2 regions of the Gemmobacter denitrificans genome follow, and region 1 is predicted to be linked to the other one. Evidence: riboswitches for the same ligand, from Rfam matches in the RefSeq annotation. Region 1 holds a riboswitch; the other holds the start of a gene.
The links. A riboswitch is a leader RNA that binds a small molecule or an ion and turns the genes downstream of it on or off. The one in region 1 is predicted to bind cobalamin.
Positions count from the first base shown of each region.

Region 2: another riboswitch for cobalamin. It lies ahead of V6590_RS05450 (DUF1636 family protein); the one in region 1 lies ahead of V6590_RS07530 (aromatic ring-hydroxylating oxygenase subunit alpha).

Region 1 is NZ_JBALHR010000003.1:359,749-370,955, forward strand. Features, by position in the region: gene V6590_RS07485 (ABC transporter ATP-binding protein) at 1-70, opposite strand, end outside; gene V6590_RS07490 (cupredoxin domain-containing protein) at 67-486, opposite strand; gene V6590_RS07495 (YVTN family beta-propeller repeat protein) at 502-1,458, opposite strand; gene V6590_RS07500 (ABC transporter substrate-binding protein) at 1,462-2,655, opposite strand; gene pedF (cytochrome c-550 PedF) at 2,820-3,500, shown strand; gene V6590_RS07510 (transporter substrate-binding domain-containing protein) at 3,503-4,441, shown strand; gene V6590_RS07515 (FAD:protein FMN transferase) at 4,462-5,325, opposite strand; gene V6590_RS07520 (4Fe-4S binding protein) at 5,325-7,472, opposite strand; gene V6590_RS07525 (FAD-binding oxidoreductase) at 7,599-8,672, opposite strand; gene V6590_RS07530 (aromatic ring-hydroxylating oxygenase subunit alpha) at 8,678-9,919, opposite strand; cobalamin riboswitch at 10,039-10,230, opposite strand; gene V6590_RS07535 (GntR family transcriptional regulator) at 10,330-11,013, opposite strand; gene V6590_RS07540 (amino acid synthesis family protein) at 11,110-11,207, shown strand, end outside.
Region 2 is NZ_JBALHR010000002.1:458,437-469,643, forward strand. Features, by position in the region: gene V6590_RS05415 (cobalt-precorrin-6A reductase) at 1-500, shown strand, start outside; gene cobJ (precorrin-3B C(17)-methyltransferase) at 599-1,330, opposite strand; gene V6590_RS05425 (precorrin-2 C(20)-methyltransferase) at 1,327-2,052, opposite strand; gene V6590_RS05430 (precorrin-8X methylmutase) at 2,055-2,684, opposite strand; gene cobG (precorrin-3B synthase) at 2,687-3,874, opposite strand; gene cobN (cobaltochelatase subunit CobN) at 3,871-7,098, opposite strand; gene cobW (cobalamin biosynthesis protein CobW) at 7,102-8,136, opposite strand; gene V6590_RS05450 (DUF1636 family protein) at 8,133-8,531, opposite strand; cobalamin riboswitch at 8,612-8,806, opposite strand; gene cobO (cob(I)yrinic acid a,c-diamide adenosyltransferase) at 8,970-9,608, shown strand; gene V6590_RS05460 (cobyric acid synthase) at 9,839-11,207, shown strand, end outside.

The DNA.
Region 1 (11,207 bases):
GGTTCAGGTCGTCCAGAGCGCGTTTGGCGCCATAGCTGTAGCCCAGGCAAGAGATTTCGATGCCAGTCACTCGATGGTGATCTCCACCCGCTGGCTGTCACCGGTGCTGCCCGGCACGCTGAGCGCGTATTTGCCCGGTTTGATGGCGATGAAGGACAGTTCGATCGTGCCTTCGTCATCGAATTCGAAGGAATCAAGGCCAAGCGGGCGGATTTCAATATCGTTGATCACCACCTCGTTCACCCAGATCGCCCGGAAGAAGGCCGCACCTTCCAGTGCCAATTCGGCGCTGCCATCAGATTCGATCTCGATGATGTAATATGTACCGGATTTGAGGCTAAGCGGCGCGGCCGAAACCGGCTCGCCCGACATCAGCTTCAGCCCCGGCAGTTCAACGCGGTTGGCGCGTTCCAGCAGGCCCGCAGTCTGGGCTTGGGCGGCAACAGGGGCCAGCAGCAGGACGGCGGTAAGGAGCAGATTTTTCATGGCAACTTCCTAAGGTTAGGGGCGCATGGCCGCGCCCCAGGGGAAGCGGCCGACCTTGATGGATTTGATGGGTTCTTCACTGGCGACGTCGATCACCGTCACATCGCCCGAAACACCATTGGTGGTGAACAACTGGCTTTGGTCGGGGGAATAGGCCATGTGCCAGACGCGCCGCCCGACGAGGATGAATTTTTCCACCTCATAGGTGGCGGTGTTCACGACAGCGACATGATTGGCGGGCCCAAGCGCCACAAAGGCCTTGGCCCCATCGGGCGAGAATTTGAAGCCGACCGGCTGCACCAGATCCTGATTGACGCCCTGGATGGCGAAACGCACCTTGCCGATTTCGGTCTGGCCCTTGGTTTCAAACACTGTGATGGTGCCCCCGATTTCGGAGCTGACCCAAAGAGCGGCCCCGTCGGCGGTAAACTCGGCATGCCGTGGACGGGCATCGACCAGGGTGTTGGCAAACAGCGTCTGGGTCGCCGTATCGATCCAATGTGCCATGTTGGTGGTTTCCGATGTGGTGATTGCCACCTTGCCATCGGGGGATACGGCCATGCCTTCGGGTTCGATCCCCACATTGATCTGTGCGACCACTGTACGGCTTTGGGTATCGACCACAGTGGTCACTGCGTCGTCCTCATTGGCGATGTACAGGTGGCGGTCATCGGGGGCGAGAACGAACTGCTCCGGGTCTTCGCCCGACGGCAGATCGTGCAAGATCTCACCCGTGTTCGGGTCCATCACCTGCACGGTGTTGCTGTCGCTGGCGCAGATGTACAACCGGCTGAAATCCTTTGAAAAGGTCACGCCGCGCGGGCGTTCGCCGGTGGGGTAGGTATTCACCACCTCCAGCGTTTCGACATCGATCACGCTGACGGTATCGTCCTTTTCGTTGGTGACCCAGATTTCCCCGGCCATGGCAGGCAGGGCCACGCTGGTCAGCAGGGCGGCAAGCAAAAGGCGCATCGGTTACTCCTTGAAGGCGGTGCAGCGGCTTTCGGGTTCGTCCAGCCCAAGGCTGTCGGTCTCGTTGCGCTGATGCAGAAAGCCCGCAACCGGGGCGAGGGTGACGAGCGCCCGGTCATTCACCACGGCGATGGGTTGGCGCATCTGGCCATTCCAGTGCCGAAAGGTCAGGGCACGGCCCTTGAACCCGTCCAGTTGGAAGGCGTCAGACAGCATATAGGCGCGCAGGGCCGCAGGATCGGCGCTACCGGTGCGGGTCACGGCCTCGCCAATGGCGCGAATGGCGGTCCAGGCCGCGTAATCTTCGCCCCGCATCGGGCGGGCGGCATGGGCCTCGAACCTGTTTTGCAGTTGAACCGCGCCCCAGGCCTCGATCACGCTGGCCCAGCCTTCGGCATGCAGGCCATGGCTGCCCGCAACCGGGCGCGGCAGCCAGGTATTGTGCAGCACATAGCGGCCAAAATCATCTGTCGGATCGGCCACCAGCAGCACGTCGTGGTCGGGCAGCGTCTGGGTAAAGCGCGGCACCTCGTCCATGGTCGAGTCGCGCAGATCAGTGTCAAACGTCCATGGCACCTCGCCCGCGATGGCCAACCCGAATTTGGCGGCGGATCGGCGCAGGTGATCGGCAAAGGTGCCATCCTTGGCCGTCGGTCCCACGATCATCGCCAGATCGGACCATTGCCGCGCCACCAGCACCTGCATCAGCGCATCGGTGCGGGCGGCGGTTTCGGGAATGGTGTGCAGCAGGTTTGCGCGGCATTCGTCCGAACGCAGGGCCTCATCCCCCGCTGCGACGTTGAAGAACAGTGCCCCCTTGGCTTCGGGCAGATCGGTCACGGCCATCAGATGCGCCGCCTCGCCATCCAGAAGCACCAGCTGAGCCTGTGCCAGGGCATCCCGCGCAGCGGCGGGCAGATCGCCGTCGGGCGGCACGGATATCACGGTCAGGCTGAAATCCTGCCCCATGAAGGCCCCCGTGCTTTGGTTGTCCTTCAGGGCGACTTCGGCCCCGGCAATCCCCAGATCGTCTGGAATCGGATCAAGGTTGGACAGCACAGGCGGCTGCGGCACCTCTTGCCGCAGATAGACCATGGGCACGGCCAGTGCGGGTTTCTGCTGCTGGGCGCCTGCAGGCAAGGCAACAGCCAGCACCATGGCCGCACAAAGGCCCGTGGTTCGGATCAGATGGTTCATGGCGTTCTCCCTGCCTGTCAGGCTGCCCGCAGCCACCGGTTGCGGCAATGCGACCAAGGTATGAGCGTGCGACGGCGCTGCACTGCGGCGGGCGCGACCAAAGTCGAATGGAGCGATTTTTGCCCCATGCCTATGGTCAGGGCAGGATTTGGGAGGAACCGCATATGAAACCCTTGCTGCGCCAATCGGCGGCCCTTCTGGGGCTTGCCTTCATCGCCACGGCGGCCTTCGGTCATGGGGATGTGGCACCCCAACCGGTGAATACCGATGCGCTGCCAGATGTGGGCGAGGAATGGCTGATCGAGAACCCCTACCGCGCCGCAACCGCAGGCGATGAGGTCTGGGCCAAGGCCGTGTCGATCGGCGACAGTGGCTATAACCAGAACTGCGCGCGTTGCCACGGGCTTGGCGTGGTGTCCGGTGGCCTTGCCCCCGACCTGCGCTTTTTGGAGGCGGCCGAATATGGCGATGAATGGTTCGTGGAGCGTTTCCGCCATGGCTATACGCAGGATGGCACCACCAAGATGCCGGCCTTCGAGGAAGTGCTGGGCCAGAAGGCCGGTTGGGCGATCCGCACCTATATCGAAACCCGCCCCGAAGATGGTGCGCTGGATGCCCATGTCACCCGGTTGACCGAGATCCGCGATGCGCTTGCAGCCGGGGGTGCGGATGAAGCGGCATTGAAGGCTGAACTTGAAGCCATTGCCCTGCAGGTCAAGACAGCATCCGGCGCGCCGGTGGCCGACAGTGCCGCCCGGCAGGCCGCCTTGCATCTGAACGGTACGCCCGAAGGCGCGAAACATGCCGCCGATGCGCTGACCATCGGGCTTTCAGCGGCGCATTGATCATGACACAGCGGCGCCCGTTTCTGACGGCGCTGGCGGCAGGGGTGCTGGCCACCCTTGCCGCCTTGCCCGTTTTTGCCCGCTGCGAAGGCATCGCCCCCGAACAGCGCCCCCAGAATACCCCGCGCGAATTCATCGGCGAAACGCTGGATGAAATCCTTGATCGTGGCAGTTTGACCATCGCGGTCTATGAAGATTTCCCGCCCTATAGCTGGCAGGATGGAGCCGAGCCAAAAGGCGTGGATATCGAACTGGGCCGCATTCTGGCCGAAGGGCTGGGCGTTACCCCTGAATTCCGTTTCGTGCAGGCGGGCGAGACCATCCAGACGGACCTTATGGTCAATATCTGGCGCGGGGGCGTGCAGAAAGAGCCGGTGGCGAATGTGATGCTGCGCGTGCCCTATAACAGCACGCTCACCTGCCTGATCGATCAGGTGGTGTTTACCGGCCAATATGCCGATGAGCAGATCGCCATTGCCTATCGTCAGGATGCCTATCCCGATGCAGTGCCCAATCCGGCAGGTGGGCGCGATGAAGGCGGGCCGGTGGCAGCCTTTTTTCGTTTCGATACGGTGGCGGTGGAAAACGACTCGATCGCCGATTTCTACCTGACGTCGTTTCCAGGCGGACAAATCGGGCCGATGATCCGGCGGCATCGCACAATGGCGGACAGCATGGCGGCGTTGGCTGTGGGGGAAACCATGGCGGCGATGGGGCCACTGGCGCAGCTAGAATTCGGCGCGGGGCAGGGCGTGAATGTGCATGAACCGCCTTTGCCCGGCTTCGCTTTGTCGCGCTGGACACTGGGTATTGCCGTGCATGTCAGCCACCGGGATCTGGCCTATGCGCTGGATGATACGGTTGTCGCAGCCTTGGGCGACGGTCGGCTGCAGGCCGCCTATGCAAAATACGGGCTGAGCTTCCTGCCGCCGCAGCGATAGGCGCGGAGGGCGGTCGGCGGTCACACCACCCGCAGGTCGCCCTGAACGTCGATCAGGGTCACCGGCCCAAGCTGCGGCAGGTGCTGGCGCAACCGGGTGATTTCGGGCAGGTCCAGAAATACCAAGGCGGTGGAAAGCCCATCGGCCAGGGCGGCGCTGTCGGCTTCGACGGCAACGGTTGACCAGCGCGGGGTGTGCCCCTTGGGGTGCAGGATATGCGGCGCGCGCCCCACCAGCGTTGCCCGTGGGGATGACGCCGCCAAAGCCCGGCCCGCAGCAAGCTGGCGTTGGCCCAGCAGGCCCGCCGCCGGATCGCTGATGCCAAGTTGGAACGGCCCGCCGAGTGCCGCATACTCGCCCATCTGCACCAGCGCATGTTCAAAGCCTTGCGTGGCCAGCCAGTTGCGCACCAGATCGGCGGCAAAACCCTGCGCCATGCCGTTCAACGTCAACGCCTGCCCTTGGCCCAGCGTTACCTCAGGCCCTAGACGGACATGCTGCCAGCCGATCAGATTTCGGGCGGATGCGGCGTTTTCGCCTGCGGCCAAAGCCTGCCAGAGCGGCTGCACCGTCGGATCAAAGGCCCCTTTGGTCAGGTGGTGCAGCCGGTCGCACAGCGCCAGCGCCTCGGCCATCCAGGTTGAGGGACGGGCACAGCCGGTGCTGTTCAGCGCCGTCAGTTCCGAAGGCTGGTACAGGCTGAACACCGCTTCGATCTGTGCAAGAAGCGCGGGCAATTTCCGCACTGCCATCTCTGCGCCTTTGCCCGACAGGCTGAGCGTGACATCGGCCCCGAAGGCCCGGCCCCGCCATTCGCTGGCTGCTGCCGGGCGGGGCAGAAACATTGATGCGGCCATGATCTGCAGGAAGCGGCGGCGGTGCATCAGGCGGCCTCTTTCCGTAGGCCCTTGCCGCGGGCGGCAAGGATCAGCGGCACGCATTGCGCCGGGTCATCATGGAGCGTGACGCAATCAAGGCATTGGAAACATTCTGAATATTCTATCTTTCCGCTGGGCTTGATGGCCCCGTAGGCGCAGCGTACCTTGCACAACTGGCAGGGGCTGCCGCATTCCTGCCGCCGGGCGATCCAGTCGCGCCCGCGTAGCAAGCCGCCAATCGCCATCAGCGCACCCAAGGGGCAGACATAGCGACAAAACCCCTTGAAAGTGACCATGCCAAGCACAAGCCATGCCGCAGCATAGGCCACAAATATCCATTCGCGCTGAAAGTGGGTGGTGATCGCGGTCTTGAAGGGTTCGATTTCCGCCACGGTGTCGATCTGATCCGGGGCGAGGAAGACCACGGCAACCAGCCCGGCCAGCAGAACATACTTGAGGTATTTCAGTATCCTGTCTGCACGGCCCGACAGCTCCCACCGGGGCAGGCGCAGACGGCGGCCCAGATGATGGGCAAATTCCTGCAGCGCGCCGAACGGGCAGAGCCAACCACAGAACAGCCCACGCCCCCACAGAAAGAACCCCAGACCTGCCGCTACCCAGACCAGCAGCGAGAAGGGGTCGTAAAGAAGATAGGCGAAACTGCCGCCTTCCAGCGCGGTGCGCAGCGTGGCCAGAGGCGTGACGATGGACAGCTGACCCTGCCCCCAGAATCCGACAAAGCCGGTCATGGCCGCCAAGAGACCGAGACGCACCGGTGTATAGAGATGCCCGGTTCTGGTCGTGACAAGGCGCAACGGAGTGGACAGTTTCAGCCCGGCCAGACGGTTCATGCCCGGACCAAGCAGAAGGAACAGCGCGACAAGGACCAGGGACAAAACGATCAGGTCGCCGGCGCGATTACGCAGCGCCTCAACCCATGGCGGCAGGGGGGCCGCCGGTGCCTCGGGCCGCAGGAAGAACCGTTCGGGCGTGACATGGGTCAGCAGAAAGGCATGGCTGCCGGTTTCGGGCTGGAACATGCCATGCTGGCGTTCCGCAATCACCCGCAAGTTCCAGTCGCGTGCCGGATCAAAGCCCAGACGGCGGTCGGCGCGCAGGATCATGGCCGTGCCTTCGGGCACGCCCGGCAGGGTTTCGAACAAGAGATCAGCATCGCGTAACGCGACCGGAAGCCCGTCCTGTTCCGCCCCCAGCAGATCGGGCGCGGTATTGCGCACGAAGGCCGCGCTGACCAGACCATGCCGCCCGGCATCGATGACCAGAAGCGGTTCATCCTGCGGTGATACAGCCAGGAACCGATCAAGGTCACGCAAGCTTTCGCCCGTCAGCACAGCGCGGGCAATCGCAGGCGGGCCAATATCCACCAACCAGAGATCCAGATAGATGCCGTCGGGATCGGCTGCCGCCTCTGGGTCGTCATCGGCCCAGACGGTGCCTGCAAAGGCCGCATCAACCTGCGCATTGGTCAGCCGCAGATTGCGGGCGATGCCCTGATCGACCAGAGCCTGCCAATCCAGCGGCTCATCATGGGCCGGATCGGGCCGGGCGGGCGGGGCCGAATGCAACCCCTTCATCTTTTCGCGCGCGACTGTGAGCGTTGCGGCCAGGATGCTTTCATGTGCGATGCGGACCGAAGCGGTCGCCTTGGTCACCCCATCCAGGTAGGTGATCTCTGATCCGCCGGTTTCGCCGTAGGGCACCCCCACCACCATGGGCGTGTTGATCGACAGGCCCTGATACTGTTCCATGAACTTGTGAAACGGCGCCTCGCCCAGACCAGACACAAAGATCGGCTCGTTATGCGACATCAGCCGCACATCGATGAAGCGGCCTTCCAGATCCAGCATGACCAGCATGTTGATCGGTGCCCCTGAAAACCCAGGCAGGGGGGCCAGCGGTTCGGTTTCAAAGACGTAACCGGCCTCGGCCCCGCCAGAATTCAAAAGCTGCCAGACGCCCTGATCGTTCACCGGTTGGCCCAGGGCATAGGGCGGCACGATCATCGGCGCGATTTCGTCCTGCGTCAGCGGCGCGGCCCCTGCCGGGGCGGTCAGGGTGACAAGCGCGGCCAAGGCCGTGGCAAATCCCGTGGTCAGGGCAGGGCATAGCAATCGGGCAAGGCGCTGGATCATGGCCAAAGCCTAGTGCCGCCGTCGCCCGGCATCCATCCGACCAAAGTCGCAGGGTAGCCCTAAGCCATCCATGTTGGTGAATGCCGGGGCCCGACCTTGCGGTTTGCGGGCCCCGGATTGTGGGCATCACACCTCGACGCTGACAGCGCCCATGGGATGCGAACAGCAGGCAAGGATATAGCCCGCTGCCACGTCTTCGTCGGAAATGCCGCCGTTATGCACCATATGCACCTCGCCTGAGGTTTTCTTCACCTTGCAGGTGCCGCAAAGACCAAAGGTGCAGCCCGAGGGGATGTTCAGGCCGGACCGTTTCGCCACTGACAGCACGGTGTCGGTTTCGGCGCAGGGGCTGGTGACGCCCGAGGCGGCAAAGGTGATCGAGGCCCCGGCCTCGGATGGCACCACATCGGCCAGGACCGGCTTTTCCGCTTCGGTCGCCACGGCAAGGCCAAAGCTTTCCTGATGGTAATGTGCCATGTCGAAGCCAAGCGCGTTCAGCATGTCGCGCACCGCCTGCATGAAGGGTTCCGGCCCGCAGCAGAACACTTCGCGGTCCAGATAATCCGGCGCCATCAGGCCCAGCATGATCTGGTTCAGCCGCCCCTTGTAGCCGGGCCAGACGCGGAAGGGATCGGCCTCTTCCACGGTAAAGCGCAGCTGCAATCCGGGCACGCGATTGGCGAATTGCTCCAGCCTTTCGCGGAAGATGATCTCGGACGGGCGGCGCGCGGCATGAACAAACACGATGTCGGGCATTTCGCCTGAATCCCAGGCCCATGTGGTCATCGACATCATCGGAGTGATGCCGGAACCGGCCGAGATGAACAGGTATTTCCGTGCCGGATGGCGGTGAAAGCTGAAGATGCCATTCGGGCCATAGGCCTTGATCTTCATCCCCGGCTTCAGATGATCCAGCATCCAGCGTGTGCCGATGCTGCCCGACTGCGCCTTGACCGTTACCGTGATCGACAAGGGCCGCGAAGGGCTGGAACTGATCGTATAGGTGCGCTGCACATTGCCGCCGGGCACCGGCAGATCAAGCGTGACAAACTGCCCCGGCTGATAGTCGAACCATGCGCCCGAAGGCGCGCGGAAGGTGAAGCTGGCGGTATCATCATTTTCCGGCACGACCATGGCACATTCCAGCATCTCGCGGTCCTGCCACGGCTCCAGAGACCAGTTGGCGCGAAACTTGCCCATCTGTCTTACTCCGCCGCCAAGGCGGGCTTGGGGGCCAGCCGTTCGGACATGGTGTCGCAATACCAATCGACGAACTGGATCACCCCTTCTTCCTGGATGGTCGAATAGGGGCCGGGTTCATAGGCGGGGGACAGGATGCCCTTCTGGTTTTCCTCGACCACCTGCCGGTCTTCGTCATTGGTGTTCATCCAGACGGTGGTCAGATCGGCCAGATCGTAATCCACGCCGTCCTGCGCGTCTTCGGGCACCAGCCAGAAGGTTGTCACTTCGGTTTCCGTGGCGCTGATCGGCAGCACGCGGAAGACGATGGCATGATCGGCAAGGAAGTGGTTCCAGGTGTTTGGATAGTGGAAGAACAGCAAACTGCCCGCATCGTTGAAGGGCATCTGGCCCATGCGTTTGCCCTTCACCGCTGCCTTGCCAGACAGGGTATAGCTTTCGGCATTGTTCAGCAGCGGGATGCGCGCCAGCCGCCATTGCATCCTGGGATGGTTGACAAAGCGCGAGGGCAGGCCCGCCGCTTCGCAGCGCGCCCAATGGGCCAGAATTTCCGGGCTGGCGGCATCGGGGCCTTCCATGGCCGTCATGCGCGGATTGTCGGAATAGGTGCGGCACAGCGACGGATGCGAGCCACCGCAGTGATAACATTCGCGGTTGTTTTCGATCACCAGTTTCCAGTTGCCCTTTTCCACGATGGTGGATCGCAGCGCCACCCTGGCGGATTTCAGGCCCGCTGGGGCCAGATAGGCCATGGCCGTCTTGGCCAGATCGGCAATGGCCGGGGGCACATCGGCAAGGCAGATGAACACCATCCCGGCCAGATCGACGCAATGAACCTTTTTAAGCCCGTGCTGTGCCGGATCAAAGCTGTCCTGCATGTCGCGGGCGTAAAGCAGCTTGCCGTCCAGATCATAGGTCCATTGATGATAGGGGCAGACCAGCTTGGGTGACGACCCGCTGTCCTTTGCGCAAAGCCGTTGGCCACGATGGCGGCAGACGTTGTGGAAGGCGCGGATCATGCCGTCGTTGCCCCGTGTGATGACGACCGGATAGGCCCCCACCTGAAGCGTGACGAAATTGCCGGGCTTGGGCAGGGCGCAGGCCGGAATTGCAAACAACCATTCACGATACCAGATATGGTCCAGATCGGCCTGCAACACATCGTCATGGCAATACAGCTCACGCGACAGGGAATAGTCTTTCCGGCGCGCACTGATCTGCGCCAGGATTTCTGATTGGCTCGGCATGTCCGACCTCGCTTGGCCCGCGCCTCCCCGCACGGGTCCGGTTTCATGGGTGCGACAAAACCGGGCCCCCGAGGTGGAGGCCATATCCGGCCCCACCCGCAACCCCGCATTTCATCGCGGTTTGACAGGCGTTCCTGGCTGGTTTCCGGGCTGAGGGAGCGGCCTTGCGACCATGCCCGGCGCCTTCCCGGGGACCGGTTCCCCAGTGGCCTTCGCCGTGCTCTCCCGTCACCGTTGCGGGGGCAGCGCCGGTCTTGCACCGGCTTCCCAATTCTCCGCCAGATGGCGGCACCATGAACACCGTCATGCTGCCCCATTTGCGACATGCCGCAATGTCCAAATGCGACACTCTGTTCACCATGGCCGGACTGGCCATCAAGGGGCCGCCGGGCAAGTTGGCGACGGGGGAGTCAGGGCTTGGCGGCCAGTTGGGTCTTGGCGATGGTCGCAGCTTCGGTCAGGTGGTCGCGGACTGCGTGAGCGGCGGCATCAGGATCATTGGCGCAGATCGCGCTGCATATCCGCGCCATATGCGCGGGGCCAGAAATCCGCCGGTCGGTGCTGGCCAGCGTCAGGGCGCGCAACCGCGAGATGCGGCTGTTCAGGCGCTGCACGATGTCCCAGGCAACATGATGTCCGGCTGTTTCGAAAATCACCTGGTAGAATGCTGTTGTCGCGTCATAAACCGTGCCCGGCACCGCTTCGGCAAAGGCAGCTTCCAGCCGTGACAGCGCCGCCTGCAGTCTGGCCTTGACCGGGGCATCCGCCAGGCGGGCGCAGGCAGCAGCGGCATCGGATTCCAGCAAACGGCGAATGTCATAGACCTGCCGTGCCTGATCCCAATCCAGCCGGGCCACGATCGGGCCGCTGCGGCCCTGCAATTCCACCAGCCCCTCGGCCTCCAGATAGCGGATCGCCTCGCGCACGACAGAGCGCGACACACCCAGCTGATCGCAGAGCGTGCGTTCCACCAGCCTGTCGCCGCCGGAAAACCGCCCGGTGATGATTGCTTGCCGCAGCCTGTCCACCGCCAGCCCGCGCAAGGTGGTGGGGGTATGGGCAATGCGCAGGTCGATATCGTCTGTCGGTTTCATCCAGACAGGATAGGTGGCGCCGGTCGGCAAATCAAGTCAATATTGACATATCATAAGATGGTATACCACCATACGGAAAGCACACAGGAGGCGCAGATGGCGGCACAGATTCGCAAGACCTATCTCACTGTCGAAACGACGTTGATCGAAGGCGGGCGCGCGGCGCCGAAACCACTGAAGCTGATCTCTGCTGC
Region 2 (11,207 bases), on a different contig from region 1:
CGCAGATGAGCCGCAATGCGATTGCCGCCTGCGCGGCCACAGGGGTGGCACTGGCCGGTCTGGAGCGCGCGCCCTGGGCGCCCGGCCCGGGGGATGACTGGCACCCTGTCCGCGATATGGCAGGCGCCGTGGCGGCCTTGCCCGAATCTGGTGCCCGGGTGTTTCTGGCCATTGGCAAGCTGCATCTGGCCGATTTCGCGGCAAGGCCCGGCAATCACTATCTGCTGCGGCTGGTCGATCCGCCGGGTGAACTGCCGCTGCCGGATTGCAGCACTGTCGTGGCGCGCGGGCCTTTCGATCATGCCGGCGATCTGGCGCTGCTGCGCGATCATCGCATCAGCCATGTGGTGGCCAAGAATGCCGGCGGCAGCGGGGCCGAGGCCAAGCTGCTGGCCGCCCGTGATCTGGGCCTGCCCGTCATCCTGATTGACCGCCCAACCCTGCCGCCCCGGCAGGTCTTTGCCGAAATACCGCAGGTCTTGAGCTGGCTTGGACGCTGATCTGGCGGAGCGGCCTGCGGCCGCGCCCCTTTCAGGTCGCCGTTCCGGGGCTTCGCCCCGGAGGCTCCGCCCCGGATATTTCGGCCACGATAAAGGCATCAGGCGGACCTGGGCGTATAGACATGCGGGCCGATCCGCCGTGTCGCGGAATTGCCGACCAGCACCACGGTGCGCATATCGGCCATGTCGTCGGTGGCGTCAGAGAGTGTCACGCAGCGCAACTGTTGATCCGGGGTGGAAACCGCGCGGGCAAAGATGATCAGGCGGCCGGGTTCACATTCCTCGCGCAGGATCTCCAGCACCCGGGCGAATTGGTGCGGGCGCGAGCTGGAGCGCGGATTGTAGAAGGCCATCGCGAAATCCGCCTGTGCCGCCAGCCGCAGCCGCCGTTCGACCAGCGCGAAGGGCTTGAGATTGTCGGACAGGTTGATGGCGCAGAAATCATGGCCCAAAGGTGCGCCTGCGGCGGCGGCGGCGGCCAGCATGGCGGTGATGCCGGGCAGCACGCTGACGGGCAGGTGCAGGAAATCGGGCCGGGCCTCCAGCGCCTCGAACACCGCGCTGGCCATGGCAAATACCCCCGGATCACCCGAGGAGACCACGACCACCTGCCGCCCTGCTGCGGCCATCTCCAGCGCATGGGTTGCGCGGTCCAGTTCCACCCGGTTGTCGCTGGCATGCAGCGTCAGCCCGTCGCGCGGGGCGATGCGGGCGACATAGGGGATATAGCCGACGATATCCGTGGCGCGGTCGATGGCCGCGGTCACTTCGGGCGTGACCTTTGCGGCATCGCCCGGGCCAAGGCCCACGATGGTGACGGAGCCGGTCATTCCGCGATCTCCGGGCGGCGGCCATGGCCATGGACGATGACGATGGCGAAATAGGGACAATCGGCGGCGTCAACTTCGGCCAGCCTTGCGATACGTTGGCCGGGCATGGTGCCGCGTTCGATCAGCCAGGCATCCTGCAGCCGCCCGGCAGTGGCGAGAGCCCGGCGCACCTTGGGCAGGTTGCGGCCGGTTTTCATCACCGCCAGCGCGTCAGCCGCGCGCATGTGGCGGACCAGATCTTCCTCGGGCAGGGTGCCCATCAGCACCGACAGCACATCATCGCCCCAGGTGATCGGTGTGCCCGTGGCATGCCAGCAGCCCGCCATCCCGGTGATGCCGGGGATCACCTCCACCGCCACACGGTCTTTCAACCGGGTGTAGAGATGCATGAAACTGCCATAGAAGAAGGGATCGCCTTCACACAGCACGACCACTTCGCCGGGCAGAGCGGCCAGCCGGTCGGCCCAATCATCATAGAACCGGGCCAGCGCGTCATTATAGGCGGGGCTGTCGAAGGGCAGTTCGGTCGTGACCGGATATTCCATCGCGAATTCCTGCGCATCGGGGCGCAACAGGGTTTCGACGATGGCGCGGGCCTGGCCGCGCCGCCCGGGTTTGCGGAAATAGGCGATCTGCGTTGCCGCCCGCACGGCGCGATCGGCCCGGACAGACATCAGATCGGGATCGCCGGGGCCGAGCCCTGCGCAGAGAATGCGGGCCATGGTCACTCCTTCCGGCTGGCAAGCGCGTTCACCGCCGCCACGGTGATGGCGCTGCCGCCCAGCCGCCCCTCGACGATGACTGCCGGGCAGGGGGCATCCTGCATCAGCGCGGCCTTGCTTTCTGCCGCCCCGATAAAGCCCACGGGGCAGCCGATGATGGCGGCGGGGCGCGGGCAGGCCGGGTCTTCCAGCATGTTCAGCAGATGGAACAGCGCGGTGGGCGCATTGCCGATGGCGACAATGCTGCCCGCCAGATGCGGACGCCACAATTCCACCGCGGCGGCGGAGCGGGTATTACCCAACTGTCGCGCCAGTTCTGGCACCGAAGGATCGTGCAGCGTGCAGATCACCTGATTGTTGGCGGGCAGGCGCGGGCGGGTGATGCCTTCGCTGACCATCCGGGCGTCGCACAGGATCGGCGCGCCCGCTTCCAGTGCGGCGCGGGCGGCAATCGCCATGCCGGGGGTAAAGCGGACATGGCGTTCCAGCCCCACCATGCCGACCGCATGGATCATGCGCACCACCACCACCTCTTCCTCGGGCGTGAAGCGTGCCAGTTCGGCCTCGGCCCGGATGGTGGCGAAAGAGTTCACATAGATGGTGGCACCATCGGTTTCGTACATATGGGGCATGTTTACCGGGTCAGAAGTTCGGGCCGGGCGAGCAACTCGTCGGCGGTATGATGGGTGATCTGGTCCGCATGATGCAGGGCATAGCCCTGCGCGGTGGCGATCAGGGTCAGCGGGGCGGGGCCGGGATGGGCGCAGGCCTTGGCGCAGCCTGACACATGCAGCAGGTCAGGCACATGGGGGGCCAATGCGCGGGCAAGGCTTCGCGTGGGGTGCAGCGCCTGCAGGCAACCGGGTGCACCGGTGCAGGCGATCACCTTCAGCATCGGGTCAGCGGGATCCGTGATCACACCGGGCAGGGCAGGCAGGTTCTGCGCGCCTTCCAGCACGAGCATCCGCCAGGGAGTCACCCGCAGCGCCCCCAGCTGCGCCAGCGCAGCAAGGGTGGCGGCCTGCATCTGACCAAAGTCGAATCCGATCATCGCGCCTGTTGGGCAGAGGCCCGGGCGGGCCGCGAACTGCGCTTCGGGCAGCGGGGTGTCAAACGCCTCGGGTGTTATTCCGCGCGCGATCAGGGCAGCCATGCGCCCCCGGCCGCCGGTCACGCCGCCCATCCGCAAGAACCAGCGGGCCAAAGCAATCGCTTCGTCCGCTGCGGTGTCCGCGCTGATTGCCTTCGCCCGCGATGACCCATCCGGGCGCAGCCACACCTTGCCGTCATGCACCTCGATCCGGATGTCGCTTGCCGTGGCTGTCAGCACTGGTGCCGCACCGCAATCCACGGCAAAGCCGAACTTGGCCGGCAGGTCGGGCGCATCATCCGCTGCCAGCAAGGCCGCCAGATCGGCGGCAATCGCCAAGGTCGGATCAGATGCGCCATGAAAGGGCTGCACCACGATATTGCGCCGGGTTTCCTGCGCCACGCTGTCATCAATCAGCCCAAGCGCCCGCAGCCCGGCAATCAGCGGCGCATGGCTGGCCTCTGTCACGCCGCGCAGCTGTACATTCGCGCGGGCCGACAGATCGATCAGGCCGTTGCCATGGGCCTGTGCCAATTCGGCAATCCCGGCTGCCTGTGCAGGGGTCAGCCGCCCAAGCCTGGGTCGCACCCGCACGACCCAACCATCGCCCGAAGCCATGGGACGCAACGCGCCCGGGCACCAGCCCTGAATGACCGGTGCTGCTTTATCCTGCTCCAGATATCCTTGGGGGGGGCGGGGGGCAGACAGCCCCCCGGCGCGTGTGCCGCTCATGCGCCCACCTCCATCATGGCTGCAATCGAATTGCGGCGGGTGACCCAGAGCCCGGCCTCGTGCAGCGCGTGGAAGCGGGCACGCAGGGCGGCCAGCGCCTGCGGGTTCTCGGCCTCTAGAAAAGCCACCAGATCATCGCGGCCCAAGGTCGCCTCGTGATAGAGATCGATCAGATGGGCAGGCACGGCGCGGGTCAGATGGGCGAAGGCGGCCAGATGATCCAGCGTCGCGGCAATTTCGGCCCCGCCGCGAAAGCCGTGGCGCATCAGCGCGGTGGCCCAGTCGGGGTTGGCGGCGCGGGCGCGGATCACCCGGGCGATTTCCTCGCCCAGAAGACGCGCGCGCGGTGCGGCGGGGTTGGTGCTGTCCAGATGGTACAGGGTGGCAGAGCCACCCAGATGGGCGACCGCTGCCGCAAAACCGCCCTCATGCGCGGCATAATCCGAAGCCAGCAGCACATCGCTTTCGGCCAGATCCTGCACATGGGCAAAGCCGTCGGCCGCGCGGACCCGCGCTTCCAGCGCCGCGCGGGCGGGGCGGGCCGTGCCCTGCGCATCAATCGCCCATTCCGATCCCCGCAGCCAGGCCTCGCCCGCAGCGGCGCGGCCTTCGGGGCTGTAATCTTCCAGCGCCTCGGTCATGCCCAGCCCGTATTGGCCGGGCCCGGGGCCAAAGACGCGGGGGCTGCGCGCCAGATAGGGGTTGTCTTCCGGCGCCTCGTCGCGGTTGGCCAATGCCTGCGTGGCGGCCTCGAACAATTGCGCAAGGCCGGGAAAGACATCGCGGAACAGGCCTGACACCCGCAGCGTGACATCGATGCGCGGGCGGCGCAGCAGGGCAAGCGGCGTGATGTCAAACCCGCTGACCCTTTCGCTGCCCGCATCCCAGCGGGGGGCAAGCCCGGCCAGATGCAGCGCCATGCCGAATTCCTCGCCTGCGGTGCGCATGGTGGCGCTGCCCCAGAGGTCGATCACCAGTGACCTGGGGTAATCCCCCTGTTCCTGCAGATGGCGGCGCAGCAATTCTTCGGCGAGCTTCACCCCTTGGGCAAAGGCCGCACGGCTGGGCACGGCACGGGGATCGACGGCGTAAAGATTGCGCCCGGTGGGCAGCACATCGCTGCGCCCCCGATAGGGCGACCCCGAGGGGCCGGGGGGCACATGGCGGGCATTGAGCGCGGCCAGCAGCCCTTCCATCTCGCCGGTGCCCTGACCAAAGACATGCAGGCCCGCGCCATATTGGCTTTCCTTGATGTCGCAGACGAAACGGTCGATCCGGGTGATCGCCTCGGCGGGCGAGGCATCGGGGCCAAGACCCAGATCCTCTTCGACCCCCGCCGCCTGTGCTTCCAGCCGGACAGCGGCAATCAGCCGGTCGCGCCGGGCCGGGTCAAGCCCGTCGGCGGTTGAATATTCGTCCAGCAGCCGTTCCAGACGCAGCAGGCCATCGGGCAAGGCCGAGGCGACCATGGGCGGCGGCAAATGGCCCAGAGTCAGGGCCGAAATGCGCCGTTTGGCCTGCGCGGCTTCGCCTGGATCATTGACGATGAAAGGATAGATCACCGGCAGCGCACCGATCAGCGCCTCGGGCCAGCACTGGCCGGACAGGGCAACCGCCTTGCCTGGCAGCCATTCCAGCGTGCCATGCGCGCCAATATGGACCAGCGCCTGCAGGCCCTGCGCCCGAAGCCAGAGATAGAAGGCTACATAGGCATGGCGCGGCACCCGGGCCAGATCGTGATAATCGCCGTCCCGGCTGGCCACTTCGCCCCGTTCGGGCTGCAGCGCGACCAGCGCCGATCCCCGCCACAGCGCGCGAAAGGTCATTGCCCCATCCCGGCAATCCGGGTCATCCTCTGGCGCGCCCCAAGCCGCGTGCAGCCGGGCTTGCAAATCTTCGGGCAGGCGGGCCAGTGCTGATGCGTAGGCGTCAAGCGGCCAGCCCAGCCGTGCCGTTTCCAGCGCCCGGCCAAGGCCATCGCCGGGTTCGGTCGCGTGGCCTTCGGCAGCCAGTCGGGTCAGGATTGCCTCGGAGGAGGCCAGGGCATCCAGTCCGACGGCATGGGCCAGATTGTAATCCTTGCCCGGATAGGTGGACAGCACCAGCGCCAGACGCCGATCCGCCGGGGCTGTCTGGCCCAGATGATAGCGCGCCATGACCCGGTCGATCACCGCAGCAATGCGGGCAGGATCGGCACGATGGGCAAAGCGCGAAAACTGCAGGTCGGGATCGCGGGCACTGGGCTGCTTGAAGCTGACGACACCGGCAAACAGGCGGCCATCCACCTCGGGCAGAACCACATGCATCGCCAGATCGGCGGGCGACAGGCCGCGTTCAGCCCCCTGCCATTCCTTGCGCCGCGCGGTGGACAGGGCCACCTGCCAGACCGGGCAGTCGGCGGCATCCAGCGGCGAAGGCCCGGCATCGGTCCGGGCCGAAAAGGCGGTGGCATTGACGATGGCCATGGGGGCGGCAAGGCGCAGGGCTTCGGCCACCCAGGCCGCGGCAGGCCCTTTCAGCGACGGCGCGAACAAGCCATAGGCCCGCAGGCCGCGCGCCCGGGCCTGATGGATCAGCGCATCGATGGGTTCCAGATCGGCGGCGGTCAGATAGCTGCGGTAGAAGGTCACCACCAACAAGGGGCCTTCGCCCTCTGGCCCCGGCACCACACCCTGCGCGGGATCGTACCAGCCGCAATCGGGCACCGTCTTGTCGCCCATCACCGGCGGGGCATACAGCCCGGCAGCCAGCGCGAGTTGCGCCAGTGCCGCCTGCGCCGCCACCGCCCCCCCGGCATCGCACAGCGCCGCCAGCCGCCGCAATGTGCCCACCGGCAGGGTGGAAAGTTCATCCAGCCGCGCATCCGGGCGACCGTCAGCCGGCAGAATGGCCAAGGCGATGCCCTTGCGGCGGCACAGATCCTGCAGCTGCATCACGCCATAGGACCAATAGCTTTCGCCACCGATCAGCCGGATCAGGATGCCCTTGGCGCCGGGCAGGGTGTTTTCGACATAGGTATCGACCGACACCGGATGTTTCAGCGCCACCAGATTGCACAGCCGCAGCGAAGGCAGACGCCCCGCCGCCCGATGCCACCCCGCCGCGAAAGCGCCAAGATCGCTGTCGGAAAACGACAGAACCACCAGATCCGCAGGTGTCTGGCCCGGATCATAGGGGGTCTCGCTTTCCTCAAGCCCGTGGCTTTCGCGGAAGGTGACGTGCAAGGATCAGCCCTCCAGCACGGCGCGGATCGCCGTTTCGTTCACATGATCATGTTCGGCAATGACCACCAGCCGGGTGGCGCGCGGCGTATCGCCCCAGGGCCGGTCATATTGCGCGCGGACGCGTTCGCCCACGGCCTGCACCAGCATCCGCATCGGCTTGCCCACGACCGCGACATAGCCCTTCACGCGCAGGATATCCTGTTCGCGGGCCAGACGGCGGATGGCCTCTTGCAGCCGGTCGGGATCGGCCACTTCGGGCAGATCGATCACGACGGTATCGAAGTCGTCATGTTCGTGATCGTCATGGCCGTCATGATGGCTGGGGCGGGCGGCCAGATCATCTTCGGCTGCGGCGTTCAGACCCAGAATGACGCGCGGGTCGATCACCCCTTCGGTCATCGGCAGGATCGGCAGCTTGCGCGGGGCCTCGGCCTCGATCACCGCGCGGGCGGCGGCCAGACCGGCCTCCCCGGCCAGATCGGCCTTGGACAGCAGCACCACATCGGCGCAGGCGATCTGATCCTCGAACACTTCGGACAGCGGGGTTTCGTGATCCAGGCTGTCATCGGCGGCGCGCTGCGCATCCACCGCTGCCACATCGGGGGCAAAGCGACCTGCCGCCACGGCCTCGGCATCGGCCAGGGCCACGACACCATCAACCGTGATCTTCGACCGGATCGCCGGCCAGTCAAAGGCCTTGAGCAAGGGCTTGGGCAGGGCCAGACCCGAGGTTTCGATCAGGATGTGATCGGGGCGCAGCGGCAGGGCCATCAGGGCCTCGATCGTGGGGATGAAATCATCGGCCACGGTGCAGCAGATGCAGCCATTGGCCAGTTCGACGATGTTTTCCACCGGGCAGTTTTCATCGGCGCAGGATTTCAGGATATCGCCATCCACCCCCACGGTGCCGAATTCGTTCACCAGCACGGCCAGACGCTTGCCCTGCGGGTTCTGCATCAGATGGCGGATCAGCGTCGTCTTGCCCGCGCCCAGAAAGCCGGTGATTACGGTGACGGGGATCTTGGTCAGGTCAGTCATTCGGCGGCGTCCTTCAGGGCGGGAATGGGGTCAAGGGCGGGCAGGGGCGGGATGCGCGCAAGGCTCTGCTTGCGGAAGATTTCGGGCCGCTCGCGCCAGGGCACAAGCCCGTCGGCCGTGGCGGCATAGGCCGCCGCCCCTTGCAGAATGGCCGCAGCATGGGTTTCGGGGTCCATTCGGCCATAGACATAGGTCCATTTGTCCGGGGCGGACAAAGCGACGGCACAGCCATTGCTGCAGGCTGAGAGACATTCGACCGGCAGGATTGCCACCCCCTCGGGGAGCGGTTCGGCCAGGAGCGCGGCAAGCAGCTGCGCGCCCGGGCGCGGGCCATCAGGGGGCGCGGCCCCCTCGCGGCGGCAGGTGGTGCAGACATGCAGCAGGGCCTGTGCCATGCGTCTTCTCCCATCGGGCAGGGGCATGGCACGGCAGGGGCAAAGGCCCCGGTCGCGCAGCGGAAACACCCCGTCCGCCCGTCACTTCATTGCTGCTGGCAGGTCTCCCGGCTTGCGGAGCGGGTTTCCCCCCGGTCCCGGCCTTCCCGGCTGTACGCCAGTGGCATGGGGCCTCTCCGGTCACGGTCGCGGGGGCGGCTGCGCTTGCCCCGGATGGGGGGACGCATTCCTTCTTCGCCTGCCACAGGGCAGGAACCAGCATGACCGCCTTGTGACAGATTGGCCTTGCGAGTCAAGAACAGGCGCGGCGTCTGCAGGGGCAAGGGCGACATCCGCCGCCGCAATCGGCGCGACGCCGCCCCCGCTGCGGCAAAGGTCGGAGCCGGGCTTTCCGGCCCTGCGGCAATCGGTTAGACCTGCAGGTCAGAGGAGATGCCCATGACCGACGACGCCGCAGCCCAAAGCACCCCGCAGGATGATCTTGCCCGCCATGCCGCCAAGATGGCCAAGAAAAAGGCCGCCCGCGACAAGATCATGGCCACCAAGGAAGGCGAAAAGGGTCTTGTCATCGTTCATACCGGTGCGGGCAAGGGCAAGTCGTCCTCGGGCTTTGGCATGATCCTGCGATGCATTGCCCATGGCATGCCCTGCGCGGTCGTGCAATTCATCAAGGGGGCCTGGGATACCGGCGAACGTCGGCTGATCGAAGGAAACTTCGGTGACCTTTGCCAATTCCATGCCATGGGCGAAGGCTTCACCTGGGAAACTCAGGACAAGGCGCGTGACATTGCGGCGGCCCGGAAGGGTTGGGAAAAGGCCAAGGAACTGATCCGCGACCCGGACATCCGTTTCGTGCTGCTGGACGAGATCAACATCGCCCTGCGCTACGATTATCTGGCGGTGGACGAGGTGGTTGCCTTTCTGCGTGACGAGAAACCGCCGATGACCCATGTCTGCCTGACGGGCCGCAACGCGAAGGAAGAACTGATCGAGATTGCTGATCTGGTGACCGAGATGGCATTGGTGAAGCATCCGTTTCGGTCGGGGATCAAGGGACAGAAGGGCGTCGAGTTCTGACGCATCGCAAGGATGGGGGCTCTGCCCCCGGCGTGCTGGCGCACGACTCTACCGGGATATTTGGACCAAGATGAAGGGCACGTGGTGTTGACCGAATCCAGGCTGGGTCAGGTTGCGGTACAGGGAGGGATCCTGTTGACCGCCCAAGGTAAAGGCGCCGCGTTTCCCCCGGGAAACCGGCCCGCAGGGCGGAGGGGGCAGCGCCCCCTGATCCCGCAAGGATTTCTGCCATGCCTGCGCTGATGATCCAGGGGGCCGGGTCCAATGTCGGCAAATCCTTGCTGGTGGCCGGGCTGTGCCGGGCCGCGCGTCGGCGGGGGCTGACTGTCGCGCCGTTCAAGCCGCAGAACATGTCGAACAATGCCGCCGTTACCGCAGATGGTGGCGAGATCGGGCGCGCGCAGGCGCTGCAGGCCTTGGCATCTGGGCTTGATCCGATCACCGATATGAACCCGGTCCTGCTGAAACCCGAAAGCGAGGTCGGCGCGCAGGTGGTGGTGCAGGGGCGGCGCATTGCCACGGTGAAGGCGCGCGATTATGCGGCGCTGAAGCCGCAGCTTATGGGCGCAGTGCTGGAAAGCTTTGCGCGCCTGCGTGCGGCGCATGATCTGGTGATCGTGGAAGGGGCAGGCAGCCCGGCCGAGGTCAATCTGCGGGCGGGCGACATTGCCAATATGGGATTTGCCCGGGCGGCGGATGTGCCGGTTGTATTGGCCGGCGATATCGATCGCGGCGGGGTCATTGCGCAGATGATTGGCACCCAGGCGGTGCTTGACCCGGATGATGCTGCGATGATTTCCGGTTTTCTGATCAACAAGTTCCGCGGCGATGTTCGCCTGTTTGATGACGGCTATCGGCTGATTGCGGAACGCACGGTATGGCGCGGGTTCGGGGTGCTGCCCTTCTTTGCAGATGCTGCAAAGCTTCCGGCCGAGGATGCGCTGGATCTGCCGCGCGGGGGCGGGTCGGGCGCGTTCAAGGTGGCGGCGCTGGTCCTGTCACGCATCGCGAATTTTGATGATCTGGACCCTTTGGCACAAGAGCCGGGCGTCGCACTGACCATGGTGGCTGCGGGGCAAGCCATTCCGGGCGATACCGATCTGGTGGTCATTCCGGGCAGCAAGTCTACCCGAGGCGATCTGGCCTATCTGCGGGCACAGGGCTGGGATATCGACCTTGCCGCCCATGTGCGGCGCGGCGGGCATGTTCTGGGGATTTGTGGGGGCTATCAGATGCTGGGCCGCGTCGTGCGTGACCCCGAGGGGATCGAAGGCCCGGCGGGCGAGACGGCGGGGCTGGGCCTGCTGGAAATCGACACGACCATGACCCCTGACAAGCGTCTGACCCGCACCCGCGCGGTGCATGCGGCCAGCGGCCTGCCGGTCGAAGGCTATGAGATCCATATCGGGCGCAGCGATGGCCCGGGCCGGGCGCGGCCCTTTGCCTTTGTCGATGGAGCACCGGAGGGCGCCGTGTCGGGGGATGGGCGGATCACCGGAAGTTACCTGCACGGTCTGTTTCGCGCCGATGATTTTCGGGCGGCCTTTCTGCGGGGGCTTGGCGCGGTGTCATCGGGCCTTTCGCATTCGGCCACGGTTG